Regions from separate parts of the Arthrobacter sp. 2RAF6 genome, predicted to be linked through region 1. Evidence: predicted binding sites of a transcription regulator. Region 1 holds the regulator's gene; each other region holds the start of a gene.
What was found. The regulator LexA, encoded in region 1, represses DNA repair genes until DNA is damaged. The targets are predictions, from matches to a motif close to TCGAACANNTGTTCGA.

Region 1 (4,527 bases):
CGCCCTGGTCAAGGGCCGGGCCAACTATGTGTGCCGGCACAAGCTCGAGGGCGGGTTCCCTAGCGAGGAGCCTGCCGAGGGGCAGTTGTTCTCCCTCGGTGAGGACACGAGCGTTCCGCATCTCGCCGCAGCCATCGGCGGGCCTGCCTCCCAGCTCGGCAAGGAAGTCCTGCGGTTGCGTGAGTGGGCCGGGAAGACGGCGACGGGGGACCGGGACGAACTCATGCCGGGTGTGACGGACCGGGCGTGGCGCCAGGTATCAGTCACGTCCATGGAGTGCCTCGGGGCGCAGAAGTGCCCGATGGCGGAGGAATGCTTCAGCGAGCTCGCCCGGCACCGTGCCGCGGAGTCCGACGTCGTGGTCACTAATCACGCGATGCTCGCAGTCAGCGCCTTCGAAGGCCTGGCGGTGCTGCCCGAATACGACATCGTCGTGGTGGACGAGGCCCACGAGCTCCAGGACCGCGTGACCGGTGCTGTGTCCGGGCAGCTGTCGGTGGCGATGATCCATGCCGCGGCGTCGAGTGCCCGCAAACACACTGCCATCACCGTGGACGCGCTGAACGCGGCTGCGGACCGCCTGGAACTCGCGATCATCGGAGCGCCCTCCGGCCTCCTGCCCAACGGGCTCAATGACGAACAACTGGATTGCGTGGACCAGCTCCGGGAAGCCTGCCGTGCAGCCCTTTCCGATTCGAAGGGCGACTCGTCCAACGCGGTCGACGGCGGGCGCCAGCTCGCGCGCTCACGGCTGATGTTGATCCTCGAACTATGCGAACGGTTGCTCTCAGCCCGGGAAAACCGGGAAGTCGTCTGGCTCTCCAGGAACAGTACCTTCGATCCGCAGCAGGGCTACACGGCGCCCGACGAGGACTCGCCTGCGCTCATCAATATCGCGCCGCTCAGCGTCGCCGGACGCCTCCGGGAAGGGCTCTTCGCGGGCCATACCGTGGTGTTGACCTCTGCCACCCTGGCTATCGGCTCTGCATTCGAGGCCACGGCCGGAGGACTGGGCCTGACTGGCCAAGGCGCCCCCAGCTGGACCGGCGTGGATGTAGGCTCTCCCTTCGACTATCCCAAGCAGGGCATGCTGTACGTCGCCAAGCACCTGCCTAAGCCGGGGCGCGGCACCTCGCCCGAGGCGCTTGACGAACTTGAAGAGCTCATCAAGGCCTCGCACGGCGGAGCCTTGTGCCTCTTCTCTTCCCGACGTGCGGCGGAGGACGCGGCGGAAGCGATGCGGTCACGCCTGGACGTGGACATCCTGTGCCAAGGCGAATCGACCATGGCGGCGTTGGTCAGGCAGTTTGCCGAGGAGGAAGACACGTGCCTGTTCGGCACCATGTCCCTTTGGCAAGGCGTTGACGTTCCAGGCGGTTCATGCCGGCTGGTAGTGATTGACCGGATCCCGTTCCCTCGTCCGGACGATCCCCTGATGACGGCACGGTCCCGCGCGGTGGCGCAGGCCGGTGGCAACGGTTTCATGGCAGTTTCGGCGACGCACGCCGCCATCCGGCTAGCCCAAGGGGCCGGCCGTCTCATCCGCTCAACGGGGGACAAAGGCGTCGTGGCAGTCCTGGATTCACGGCTTTCGACGGAGCGCTACGGCAATTTTCTCCGGGCAGCGTTGCCGCCCTTCTGGCCCACCACGGACCGTTCAATAGTGCGCGGTGCGCTCGAACGGCTTTATGCCGAGTCCGCCAAGGCTTAATACGGGCTCGTCCTAAAGCGGGGGCGAACTAAAGTGAGCGCAGGACCGAGACGACCTTGCCCATGATCGTGGCATGGTCTCCCAGGATGGGCTCGTACTGCGTGTTCTGGGGGAGCAGCCACGTATGGCCGTCGCGCTGCCGGAAGGTCTTGACGGTGGCTTCGTCGTCCAGGAGTGCGGCCACGATGTCGCCGTTGAGGGCGTCGTTTTGACGCCGTACCACCACCCAGTCCCCATCGCAGATAGCCGCGTCGATCATGGAATCGCCGGCGACCTTCAGCATGAAGAGCTCGCCATGGCCCACCAGCTGGCGGGGCAGCGGCAGGACGTCTTCGACGGTCTGGTCCGCCAGGATAGGTCCACCGGCAGCAATGCGCCCGACGAGGGGAACCATGGCCGTGTCACTTGCACTCGCAAGTTCCGTGACGGCCATGCCGCCGGCGCTGCGGAGTTTCGCCGGCGCGTCAACGCCGGGTATGACGGAGCCGCCGTCCAGGGTCAACGGCATGAGGACTTCCATTGCACGCGGGCGCTTGGGATCGCGACGAAGATAGCCAAGCTTCTCGAGCTGTGACAACTGGTGCGTGACGCTGGACAAGCTGGCCAAGCCAACCGTGTCCCCGATTTCGCGCATCGACGGCGGATAGCCATGATCGTTCACCGAACGTTGGATGGTCTCCAGGATCTTCTTCTGGCGGACAGTCAGGCTCTTGGGTGTCTTCTGCGGCTGCTGGCTCCGCGCTGAAGCCGACCCGCTGCCAGTGGCTTTCGCTGCCATGTTCGCCAACGCCCTTCCGTTCCGCCCGTGCGGCGCTGAGGCCTTGCCGGGACTGTCGGCCTGAAATGTCAGACCCTCCTGTTGCACTGATTCAGTGCTCGTTCCTTCACTCAAACGTAGGGCAGGCACAGGCGTTTATCAAACATTTGTTCTAGCGAGTCTCGACATCATTCGTTGATAAGTGCTAAAAATGTCATAGCAAGGTTCGAATATGTGTTCTATAAAAGTGGCGCAGGATCCGGGTGTTCGTTCGAATCGTTCGAACAGAACAACGAACAGCCATCCTGCAAGCACTGACTGAAGGCAAGAATTGGCAGCCGCAACCAGAGATTCCGGAACGCGGCATTGTTCAGAAGGGCTCAGCTCATGTCCGCAATCACCATCACCCACAGGTCCGGCCGCAGTACGGCACCGGGTCGGCTTCGCCTGACCCGCCGGGGCCGCATGGTCTTCTTCGGCATCCCGGCAATGCTCTTGGTCGCAGTGCTGCTCAGCCTGGCGGGATTCCTGAATTCGCCGGCCAAGGCTGCTGATTCCGCCGCCGAGCTGCAGCCCACCTCCAGTACGAGCGTCACGGTGCAAGTCGGCCAGTCCTTGTGGGGGATTGCGGGAACCGCCGCGCCTTCCCGGGACCCACGAGACGTCGTTGCCGAGATTATCCAGCTGAACAACCTTCAGGACGGCCGCATCGTGCCGGGCCAGCAGCTGTTTATTCCGTCCACCTGACAGCAACCTTGACCGGGCTGACAGCTCGCCTGAACGGCCGCCGGGTCGTCACAGTTTCAGTGCATCCACCGCGGCGCCTTAAACTGTCATGGTGAGTGACCAGCTTGAGCGACTTGACCGACTTCCCCTCCGGACCAACCTCCGCGGCCTGAGCCCGTATGGCGCGCCGCAGCTTGATGTTCCGATTTTGCTCAACGTCAACGAAAACACGCATGGCGTACCGGCCGATGTCCAGGCGGCCATCACCGAAGCGGTTGCGGCAGCCGCCGTTGGACTGAACCGCTATCCCGACCGGGAATTCACTGAACTCCGCGAGGCCCTTGCGGAATACCTCGGCCACGACCTTGCGGCCGAGAACATCTGGGCAGCCAACGGCTCCAATGAAGTACTGCAGCAGATCCTCCAGGTTTTCGGCGGCCCCGGCCGGACCGCGCTCGGGTTCCCGCCCACGTATTCCATGTACCCGTTGCTGGCCAGCGGAACCGACACTGCATACATCGCTGGAGTTCGCGCTGAAGACTATGGACTCGATGCGACCTCGGCCGCCGCGCAGGTCCGCGAACTCAAGCCGAACGTCGTGTTCCTCTGCTCCCCGAACAATCCCACCGGCACGGGACTTGGCCTGGACGTCGTCGAAGCCGTTTACGAAGCCGGCGAGGCGAGCCAGACGGTGGTGATCGTCGACGAGGCCTACCACGAGTTCGCCCACGACAACACGCCAAGTGCGTTGACGCTGCTCCCCGGCCGGGAGCGGCTCATTGTCTCCCGGACCATGAGCAAGGCCTTCGCCCTCGCCGGTGCACGCATCGGCTACATGGCAGCTGCTCCCGAGGTCGCCGATGCGATCCGCTTGGTCCGCCTTCCGTATCACCTCTCCGCCATCACCCAGGCAACCGCGCTGGCGGCCCTCCGGCACCGCGAGGCCCTCATGGCCGACGTCGAGGACATCAAGGTCCAGCGCGACCGCATTGTCAGCGAGTTGACCCGAATGGGCTTCAAGCCCGCCGCCTCGGATTCGAATTATGTGTTCTTCGGCGGAATCGAAAACCCCCATGCCATGTGGCAAGGCCTGCTGGAGCGCGGAGTCCTGATCCGCGACGTCGGCATACCGGGCCACCTCCGGGTCACCGCCGGTACGGAGCCTGAGACCACGGCCTTCCTTGAGGCGCTCGAAGCCTTGCTGGACGGCCAGGTCTCCGCACCGGCCTAGACTTGAACAAGTCCCACCACTCCTTCCTCCTAAGGATCATCAATGAGCGAAAACGGCGCCAGCACGGCGGCCGCCCGGACAGCACGCATGGAACGCACCACC
Region 2 (4,527 bases), on a different contig from region 1:
CCGCCAGCGTGAAGCCATCTACGGCGACCGTCGCAGGATCCTGGAAGGCGACGATCTGCACGAAAAGGTCCAGTTCTTCCTCGAAGACACCATCAACGCCCTGATCGATGCCGCGACAGCGGACGGAACCGGCGATGATTGGGACTTCCACCAACTGTGGACCAACCTCAAGACGCTGTACCCGGTAACTGTTACGGCCCAGGACATCATTGACGAAGCCGGCGGCAAGGCCCGCGTGTCCGTTGAATTCCTCAAAAACGAGATCCTTTCCGACGCGCAGCTCGTTTACAAGGAGCGGGAAGAAGCCATTGGCGCCGAGAACATGCGCGAGCTCGAGCGCAGGGTTGTCCTCTCGGTCCTTGGACGCAAGTGGCAGGAACACCTCTATGAGATGGACTACCTCAAAGAGGGCATTGGCCTGCGTGCCATGGCCCAAAGGGATCCCCTGGTCGAGTACCAGCGTGAAGGATTCACGATGTTCCAGAGCATGATGGAGGCCATCCGCGAGGAGAGCGTTGGCTTCCTCTACAACCTGGAAGTGGAAGTAACGCCCGCTGAGGACGTAGTGGTGGTGGATGGCAGCCCAGAAGGCGGTCACGTGGAACATCACGATCCACAGATCCGCGCGGCCGGCCTCGAAGCCCCGGAAAAGCCTGTTCAGCTGCAGTACACGGCACCTGGTGAAGACGGCGCGAGCCAGACCCGCGTCGAAGGGCGGGCCTCGGGACGCTCAGGCAACCCCGCCAAGGCCGCCGCCGATGACAAGCAGCGCGGATCCAGCAAGAAGAAGCGCCGCTGACACTGCGATTGCCTGACGCATGCAGCTGACGGATGAACTCCGCCGTCAGCCGATTTCGAGGGCGGTGACCTTCCACGCGCCGTTGCTCCCTTCAAGCCTCATGGCTACGGCGCGGGAGCGGAGTTCTTCCGAGACAACCAAGCTGGCCTCGTACACTCCGTCGTTCACCGCGCAGACACGCACGGAGCGGACCATCGGACTTCGGTGAAGGCGAGACTGCCCGCCTTGGGCGTTGGCAACATGGGCCCGCGTCAGTGCGGCCCGGTGTTGCAGCGCGTTGAGGCATCTGGGGTCCAGGGTCCGTGAGAGCTGTTGCGCGGGCCGGGTGCCGGCAAGGACTTCGACCGCGGCTTGGGCGATGCTGCGGGCCAGCGCGCGGATTTCCCCGTCGAGGCTGAAGATTTGGGCCGCTTTGCGCGGAGAAGACGGCCCCCTGCCGGACGGGCCGTCCATTCTCGCTTTGGCGCGAGGCGAAGCCGCGATTGAACGGGAGGCAATGGGTGGCGAAGTTGCCTGGAGGGCTGCATTGGGCAAGCTGTGGCCGGCTGGGGATGCGCTCATGGACTTCCTCGGTTACGGATCGCTGGTTGGCGGCGGTTGGTGGTGTTTCGGTTGGTGGTGGTCCGGCTGGGGAGCTACTTAGGCGGTGATTGCAGGATCTGACCCGGGACAAGGAGACCCGGGTCGTCTCCGACGACATGTCGGTTTGCGGCGTACCACTTCGGCCAGTGGAGGGCAATGTCGACGTCGCTGGCCAGGGGGCCGAGCTGCCGGGCGGCAATCGACCAGAGTGAATCGCCTCGCCTCACCACTACTTCGCCCTGATTCGGCGAGGCAGACTGTTCCGCGGCCCGCTGTGGCCGGGCCCCCAGAAGCCCCGGCTCGGCGGCAGGTGCGCGGGGTTGCCAATGGGGGTCGATCTCTGATGGTCCGGACTCAAGCGAGGGCACGACGGGGAGATGGGGAGAAGGACTCGAGACGGGTGTCCATTGGGCGGAGATGCCGCTGGACGGTACTGAGCCGTTTGCCGGACTCCACGCTGGTTCAAGCTGCGCCTGTGACGCATTCGCCAAGGGCATTCCCACGAGATTCAGGCCCAGAATTACCACCGCCAGTCTGCGCATGAAGGCAGGGCTGAACTTGGCGGTGGCGGTTGCACAGCGGTCCTTTCCCGATTGCTGGAGGAGCGCGGCGGCCATTGCCAGAAGGAACGTGGCGATCCACCAGGCCCCGATCCCCAGACCGGCTGCAGTTGCGACAAATCCCAGAAGGTCTTCAAACGTGGGTGCCTGGAGTCGTCCTGCTGCGGAGTGCCATCGGTCAACCAGGATCAGTCCGGTGACAGTGAGCAAGAGAGCGAGCACCAGGATGGTCGCCGCCATGGCAACATCGTTCCGAACGAGCCTGTTCGTCTGTTCCATGGGTTCCCCTTAGCCGGTTGATGAAATTTGATACTATTTGATGCGGTTTGATAATGATTGACTTATTTTGGCCACAGCAAGGTGTATTTGTCTAGGAGTTGGTCGTCGATGAAGAAAGATTGACCATCGACGCGGGCCCGCTTACGCTGACGCAATGCGTTGGGATGCCCTGTTTGAAGACATGGAGGCACAACTGGCCTCCGAAAGATTGTTGGGACTTGAATCCGAAATTTCAGAGCGGGCCCGCATGGAGATGGCCGTAATCGACGTCTCCGACAGGCTGCGTGGAGCAATCGGCCAGAAGATCGATGTGACGCTGCGGTCCGGGACACAGGTGTCCGGGACGCTCAGTCATGTCGGAAGCGAATCGTTGGTCCTGGACGAAGGTCCCCACCAGTGGCTGGTGCCCGTCACGGCAGTATTGACCTATCGGGGTCTTGGCCGGCAGGCGCGGGCAGGCCAATCGACGGCGTCACAGCGGCTTGGCCTGGCCAGCGCACTCCGAATGCTCGCCCGCGACCGGGCGGAACTGGCGGTTCACCTGCTTGAGTCGGCGCGGGAGGAGCGGATGATGCGGGGCGTCATTGATCGCGTGGGCAGGGACCACTTTGATCTCGCTGTCATGTTGCCGGGTGAAGTCCGCCGGTCCGGGAACGTCGCGTCTGTGGCGACAATTCCGTTCCAGTCGCTTGCCGCGCTGCGTTCATTGCGGGGCCAAGACTTGTAGCCCGGGCCAGCGTCCCCGCCCCAGCTACCTGGGGGGGGCTGGAGGGAGATCAGGAGGACTTGGATTTGGCCTCTTGGATTATCCTGCTCGCCTCGGCATAGCGTTCCTCGATGTACTGCTCCAACATCTTCTCTTCGACGCGCCATTGGCCCCGGCCACCCACCTGGATGGCCTTGAGCTCTCCGCTTCGCACCAAGGCGTATGCCTGCGGCGAGTTGATCTGGAGCTGTTCGGCGACATCAGCGAGGGTGAGGAATCGGGGCATGCATCCATTTTGCCACTGTTCGACCCACTTGCCGGGGTTATCCACAGGTTGACGTAATTTGAGGCATTTGGCTTTCGGAAGGGACCCACTTGCGGTCAGAATAAAGGCCACTGAAGGTCGACGCCGACAAACAATGCAAACGGGGAGCATCATGGGTGTAACTAGCGGGGCCGCTGCGGCGCGGCTCAGGAAGCCCTCGTGGAGGGATCCACGACTTTTGGTGGGGATTCTTCTGGTCCTGGCATCGCTGGCCGGAGTCATCGCCATCGTTGGAACCGCGGACCGCACCATTCAGGTGTATGCCGCGCGCGAGTCGATTGCCGTGGGCCAGAGAGTCAGCAAGGACGATCTTGCGATCGTCAAAGTCAGGCTCGACGACATTGAGTCCAGTTACGTGACCCTGGCTGACGGTCTGCCCGAAGGAAGAGTTGCCGTTCAGAGAATTGCCAAGAACCAACTTGTCCCGCAGGAGAGCCTCGGGGCCGCCGACACCCTGGACCGCAAACCGGTGGCGATCGCGATCCAGGAATCACTGCCTTCCCAGGCTGTGGCGGGATCCCGCGTTGACGTCTGGGTAGCCCTCCCCGATGCGCGCAACGGCTTCGGCACGCCGCAGTTACTATTGCCCGGTGCGGAGATCGCCCAGGTCACGGAGGGGGCCACCACCCTCGGAGCGTCCAGGGAGAAAGTGGTTCTCGTCCTTGTGACCGACGAGCAGATGCCTAAACTTCTTGGAGCGCAGGCAAATAAATCGAAGATTGCCGTGGTGTGGAATCCGGGCGGTGCCGGCAAGTGAGTATCCCCGTTGTCACAGTCGGGCAGTCCCGGGAAGATTTGGTCGGGGGACTCGAGCGGCTCCACGGGCCGGTGACGGTGGTGCGTCGGTGCGGCGAACTCGCGGAACTTCTGGCCGCTTGCCAAAGCGGTCTCGCGCGCGCAGCGGTCATAGCCGAGGGTGCCGAGGAATTGACGGCGTCGCTGGTCGACCGGTTGGCGGCTGTCGGAGTCTCCATCGTTGCCTTGAGCGATGACTCGGAGGAGGAGGGCCGCCTGCGCAGCATCGGCGTCGTGACAGCGTCCCTGGATGTAGATTCGGCGACGCTTGCTTCCAAGATTTCCGATGCCGTGGGACAGCTGCCCGGACCGGGTAGGCGGCGCGCGGAGCCGCGGGATTCCGGGTTCGCGGACACCGCCGCGGAACTCCGTCCCACCGATGCGCAGGAAGAGCCGGAGCGCGTGCCGGCAGGGGCTGGCCGGATCATCGCCGTCTGGGGGCCCACCGGGGCGCCTGGCAGGACTCTTGTGGCTGTCAACA
Region 3 (4,527 bases), on a different contig from region 1:
CAAGGTGCTTCTGCCACATCTCCTCAAGGTTCTTCGGGCATAGGACAAGCGTGGAGTAATCCTCCGCGGCCTGCAGCAGCATGGCCGTGGCCACTGCAGTGAGGGTCTTACCCAGGCCGACCACGTCGCCAAGCATTGTGCCGCCCCTGCGGACTATCCGCCGCGCCAGGATTCGGACGGCGCTCTCTTGATAATCAAGGAGCAACTGATGCATCGATGGGGGCAGTACGTAGCCGTAACCGTCTCGGACATCCTGCGACATAGAATGGCAGACCTTCAGGAAAACCTCGAAAGGCGTGGGCTGCTGTTCTGCTGCCCAGGATTCCTCAATCAGCTCAATGATCTGTTCGGTGATCGGCAGCGAGAACGTGTCATCCCAATGGGTGGTAAACCAATCGTCCAGCTTGCGTGCAGCGTCCTGTTCTAGGACATCGACGTTGAGTTCGAGATTCCTGTAGAGTCCCGCCGCCGTCAGGTTGGACGACCCGAGGTAACCCATGACGGGAAGGGCATAGTGGCCGGGGTTGTGCAGAATGTAGGCCTTGCCGTGCAGGGGGCGCCGTGTGAATACCTTGATTTCGACCAAACCGGAACGGAGCTGCCGCTTCAGCGCACGAAGCGAAGTCTGGCCTTCTTTAGTGGAAAGACCCCTCATGAGCTGTTCTCGCAGGTGGCTTACCAGCTGGGCCTGCCGCATTCGGGCGGACTCAAAATCGGCAATCCCTGCATGCGGGTCCGGCGGCTGAACCTGTTCCTGAAGATCTTGCAACATGGAATCCGCGGCCGAGGGTGCCACCATCCCAACAAGGATCCGCGCAGCCGGATCACCCGACACTCCGTCTGCTTGCTGTTTCGCATCCACCAGCTCCGAGAACGTCCCCCACCCTCGCAAGTCGAAATAGCCTGTGGCTACGTCTATGCGCTTATGCTCCGGAAATGTTTTGAGGAGGCTGCCTCCGAGAGTGTTGGTCTCAGAGTTGTCGAAGATCGTCGGCATTTTCCCCCACTAGTATTCCCCGCTCCTCATATAAGAAGTCGGCAATCGGCGCAGATTGTCAGTGCAATCTTATGACTTTGCAGAACGAAGCCTCCTACAAATGCGCCTGACCTCCACTAGTTCCCTTGGTGCGCCGACTCTGAGGCTGCAAACAATCAACACGGTCACCAACCGCAGATACGTCACCATCGGGACAAGTGAATTTGCCCAGCTTGGTTGGTGTACTTCTCCAATGACGCAGGCCGCCCATGGCCGGCGACCGTGCACATCCCTGGCTGGGCTTGAACTGAGTAGAACTGCGGTTAGGGAACCAGATGCAAGACCGGTTGTGTCGAGGTTGTTTGCCTTGGCTGAGGACAGGGACTCCCCGTCTTTGTGTCATGGATCCGCCCCACGCTGGCCAATCGGTTGGCGTGCATCCCAACGCTGGCGTCGACAATGACACTTAGCACTTCCCTCGCCCGGGTGCGCCGGTTCGCGCTTGGCAAATGGCTCGAGCGCAGAGGCGACAGCCACCTCTGTCCGGCAGATACTGGAACCGAGGCGTCAGGCCGGTGGTTCCTGGTCCTGGCTCAAACTGTCGGTGGCGACACATAGTGTCGAACGCATATTCTATTAACAGTTTTTATATTAGAAGGTGTGTTCTAGTGCTGGATGTTGATGAGCGTGTGTTAGTACGGACGACTCCGGACGGATTGCCCCTGGGTTTTGAGTGGCGGGACCGGCAGTATCGGAGCACCGAGACACCTCTGCGGTTCTACACCCGTCGCCCGTGGTGGGTCGAGCAGGCCCGTATTCAGAAGGGCATCGGCCCGCAGGTCCTCGAGACGGAGACCTGGCGGATTACCGCCTCGGGCCGCGGACGTTCGGCCGAGCGGGTGTTCGAGCTGGTCCGTGACGACGCTGATTGGGTGCTGGCCCGGATCCTCGGCTAGAAGCTTCTGATGTTTACCCACCTGCACGCCGCGTCGGCGTTTTCAGCACATTACGGGGTGGACTGGCCGGACACACTGGCGGCTGCGGCAAAGGCCGGGGGAGCGGACGCCCTGGCCATGACCGACCGTGACGGGCTCTACGGGATCCCCAAACACATCGGGGCGTGCATCGCGGCCGGAATCGATCCGATCCTCGGCGTCGAGCTCGCCGTCCTCGACGACGATGGAGCCGTGGGCGGACGCGTCGTTGTCCTGGCCCACGGCCACAACGGCGGCGTCGGCTATGCGGCGCTGTGCCGACTGGTCTCGGCCGCCCACGCCCGCAAGACCGTCGCGGTGACCCGGGCGGAGATCGCGGAGCATCTTGTCACCGATGCCGGCCCGGTGGGGACCGTGCTGCTTGGGCCGTTGTCCGACGTCGGGCTCAAGGTCGGGACCCGCGGTGACGGCATGGCCCTGATGGACCAATGGCTCGCCGTCGTGCCCAGGGAAGCGTTGCGGGTCGAGGTCGTCTCCCACCTGTCCGCGCCCGGGCTGCCGTTCAGCCACACCCACGCCACACGGATGCTCCGCCTCGCCGGACGCGCCAGGGTCACGGCGGTGCTGACCAATGCCGTCCGTTACGTTCTGCCGGACGGGGCGATCACCGCTGACATCCTGGATGCCGCCCGGGCGCTGCGCCGCCTGGACGAGACCGGGGTCCAGCCCACGGCCCAGGCCTGGCTCAAACCTGCACCGATGATGAAGGCCCTCGCCGCGGAGATCGCCGCGGTAGGCCAGGCCGGCGCCGGAGCCGCGAAAGACCTGCTCGCTGAGACCGCGGCCCTGGCGGACCGGTGCCGGATCGATCCTGTCGGCGATGCGGGCTGGGGTGTGCCGGTGATGCCCGAAGCCTCCATCATCGGCATCATCGGCATCACCGGCGACCCGCTCACTGTCCTGTGGGAACGGGCCCGGGCCGGGGTCAACACCCTCTACACCGGCTCTGACAAGACTGCCATGGAGGTGGTGGAGTCGAGGTTGCGGCTCGAGATGGACACGATCGCCGAACTGGGGTTCGCGTCCTATTTCCTGACCGTGGCCGAGGTTGCCCGGCTCATCCGGGACATGGGGATCCGCTCCGCGGCCCGCGGCTCCGGGGCCGGGTCTCTGGTCAACTACGCCTTGGGCATCTCGTTCGTGGATCCGATCCGCCACGACCTGCTGTTCGAACGGTTCCTGAGCACCCGGCGCCGGACCCTGCCGGACGTGGACATCGACGTCGAGTCCGCCCGCCGGCACGACATCTATCACGAGATCTTCCTGCGCTTCGGCCCGGAACGGGTCACCCTGATGTCGATGCAGTCCGGCTACCGGGCCCGCGGCGCGGCCCGGGACGCCGGCATGGTCCTGGGCATGGACCCGGACGACATCGACGGGATCGCCAAGAACCTCTGGCGCTTCTCCGCCTCCCACTTCCGGGAGGCCATGGCCGAGAAACCCGAACTGCGGGACCTGGCCGAACGGGTGGAAGGCAGCCGGCAGCTGGACCTTCTCGTGGACATCACCGAACGCCTGGACCGGCTGCCGCGGCATATCTCCATGCACCCCTGCGGGGTGATCCTCTCCGACACGTCCCTCCTGGACCGCACCCCGGTGCAACCGTCCGGGATGGGCCTGCCGATGTCCCAGTACGACAAGCACGACATGGACCCGATGGGCATGATCAAACTCGACGTCCTCGGGGTCAGGATGCAGTCGGCCATGGCCTACGCCGTCACCGAAATCCGACGCACCACCGGGGAAAACATCGACCTCGAGGCCGTGCCGCTGGACGATGAACCGACCTTCGAGCTGATCCGTTCCACCCACACGCTGGGGTGTTTCCAGATTGAATCCCCGGGCCAGCGCGAACTCGTGGGAAAGCTCCAGCCGGCCGTGTTCGATGACCTGATCACCGACATCAGCCTCTTCCGCCCCGGGCCCATGCAGGCCGAGATGGTCAAACCGTTCCTGAACCGGCGCGGCGGCTGGGCAACCGTCGAGCAGCTCCACCCGGACCTGGAACCCTTCCTGCGGAACACCTACGGGATCGTGGTCTTCCACGAACAACTCATGCGGATCATCGACACCTTCACCGGCTGCGGGCTCGCCTACGCCGACGTGCTCCGGCGCTTCCTGTCCGACGAAGACCGCCTCCCCGGCGTCGAGAAGTTCTTCCACGAGAAAGCCCTTGAGCGCGGCTACCTACCGGAGGTGATCGGGAAGGTCTGGGGTGTCGTCAAAGGCTTCGGGTCCTTCGGCTTCTGCCGCGCCCACGGCGCCGCCTTCGCCAAACCCACCTTCCAGTCGGCCTGGCTGAAAACCCACTACCCGGTCCAGTTCATGGCCGGGCTCTGGACCCACGACCCCGGCATGTACCCCAAACGCCTGCTCGTCGCCGAAGCCCGCCGCCTCCGCATCCCCATCCTGCCCCTGGACGTCAACCGCTCCACCGACGAATACGTCACCGAACCGACCCCCGACGGCCGACTGGGGATCCGCATGTCGCTGGCCGACGTGAAAGGCATCCAGGTCCGGGAAATCCACCGGATCCTCGCCGAACGGCCCTTCGAC

Region 2: the regulator LexA is predicted to act here: its motif matches at 2,421-2,436, upstream of AB4Z38_RS01340 (LysM peptidoglycan-binding domain-containing protein).
Region 3: the regulator LexA is predicted to act here: its motif matches at 1,597-1,612, upstream of AB4Z38_RS17115 (DUF6504 family protein).

What each region holds. Positions count from the first base shown of each region.
Region 1 is NZ_JBFRGF010000041.1:13,471-17,997, reverse strand. It holds gene AB4Z38_RS21545 (ATP-dependent DNA helicase) at 1-1,711, shown strand, start outside; gene lexA (transcriptional repressor LexA) at 1,740-2,489, opposite strand; gene AB4Z38_RS21535 (LysM peptidoglycan-binding domain-containing protein) at 2,856-3,215, shown strand; gene AB4Z38_RS21530 (histidinol-phosphate transaminase) at 3,307-4,425, shown strand; gene hisB (imidazoleglycerol-phosphate dehydratase HisB) at 4,468-4,527, shown strand, end outside.
Region 2 is NZ_JBFRGF010000001.1:279,819-284,345, forward strand. It holds gene secA (preprotein translocase subunit SecA) at 1-799, shown strand, start outside; gene AB4Z38_RS01335 (Rv3235 family protein) at 845-1,360, opposite strand; gene AB4Z38_RS01340 (LysM peptidoglycan-binding domain-containing protein) at 1,435-2,220, opposite strand; gene AB4Z38_RS01345 (hypothetical protein) at 2,468-2,947, shown strand; gene AB4Z38_RS01350 (helix-turn-helix domain-containing protein) at 2,997-3,212, opposite strand; gene AB4Z38_RS01355 (SAF domain-containing protein) at 3,364-4,008, shown strand; gene AB4Z38_RS01360 (AAA family ATPase) at 4,005-4,527, shown strand, end outside.
Region 3 is NZ_JBFRGF010000025.1:69,368-73,894, forward strand. It holds gene AB4Z38_RS17110 (helicase-related protein) at 1-997, opposite strand, end outside; gene AB4Z38_RS17115 (DUF6504 family protein) at 1,645-1,932, shown strand; gene AB4Z38_RS17120 (DNA polymerase III subunit alpha) at 1,939-4,527, shown strand, end outside.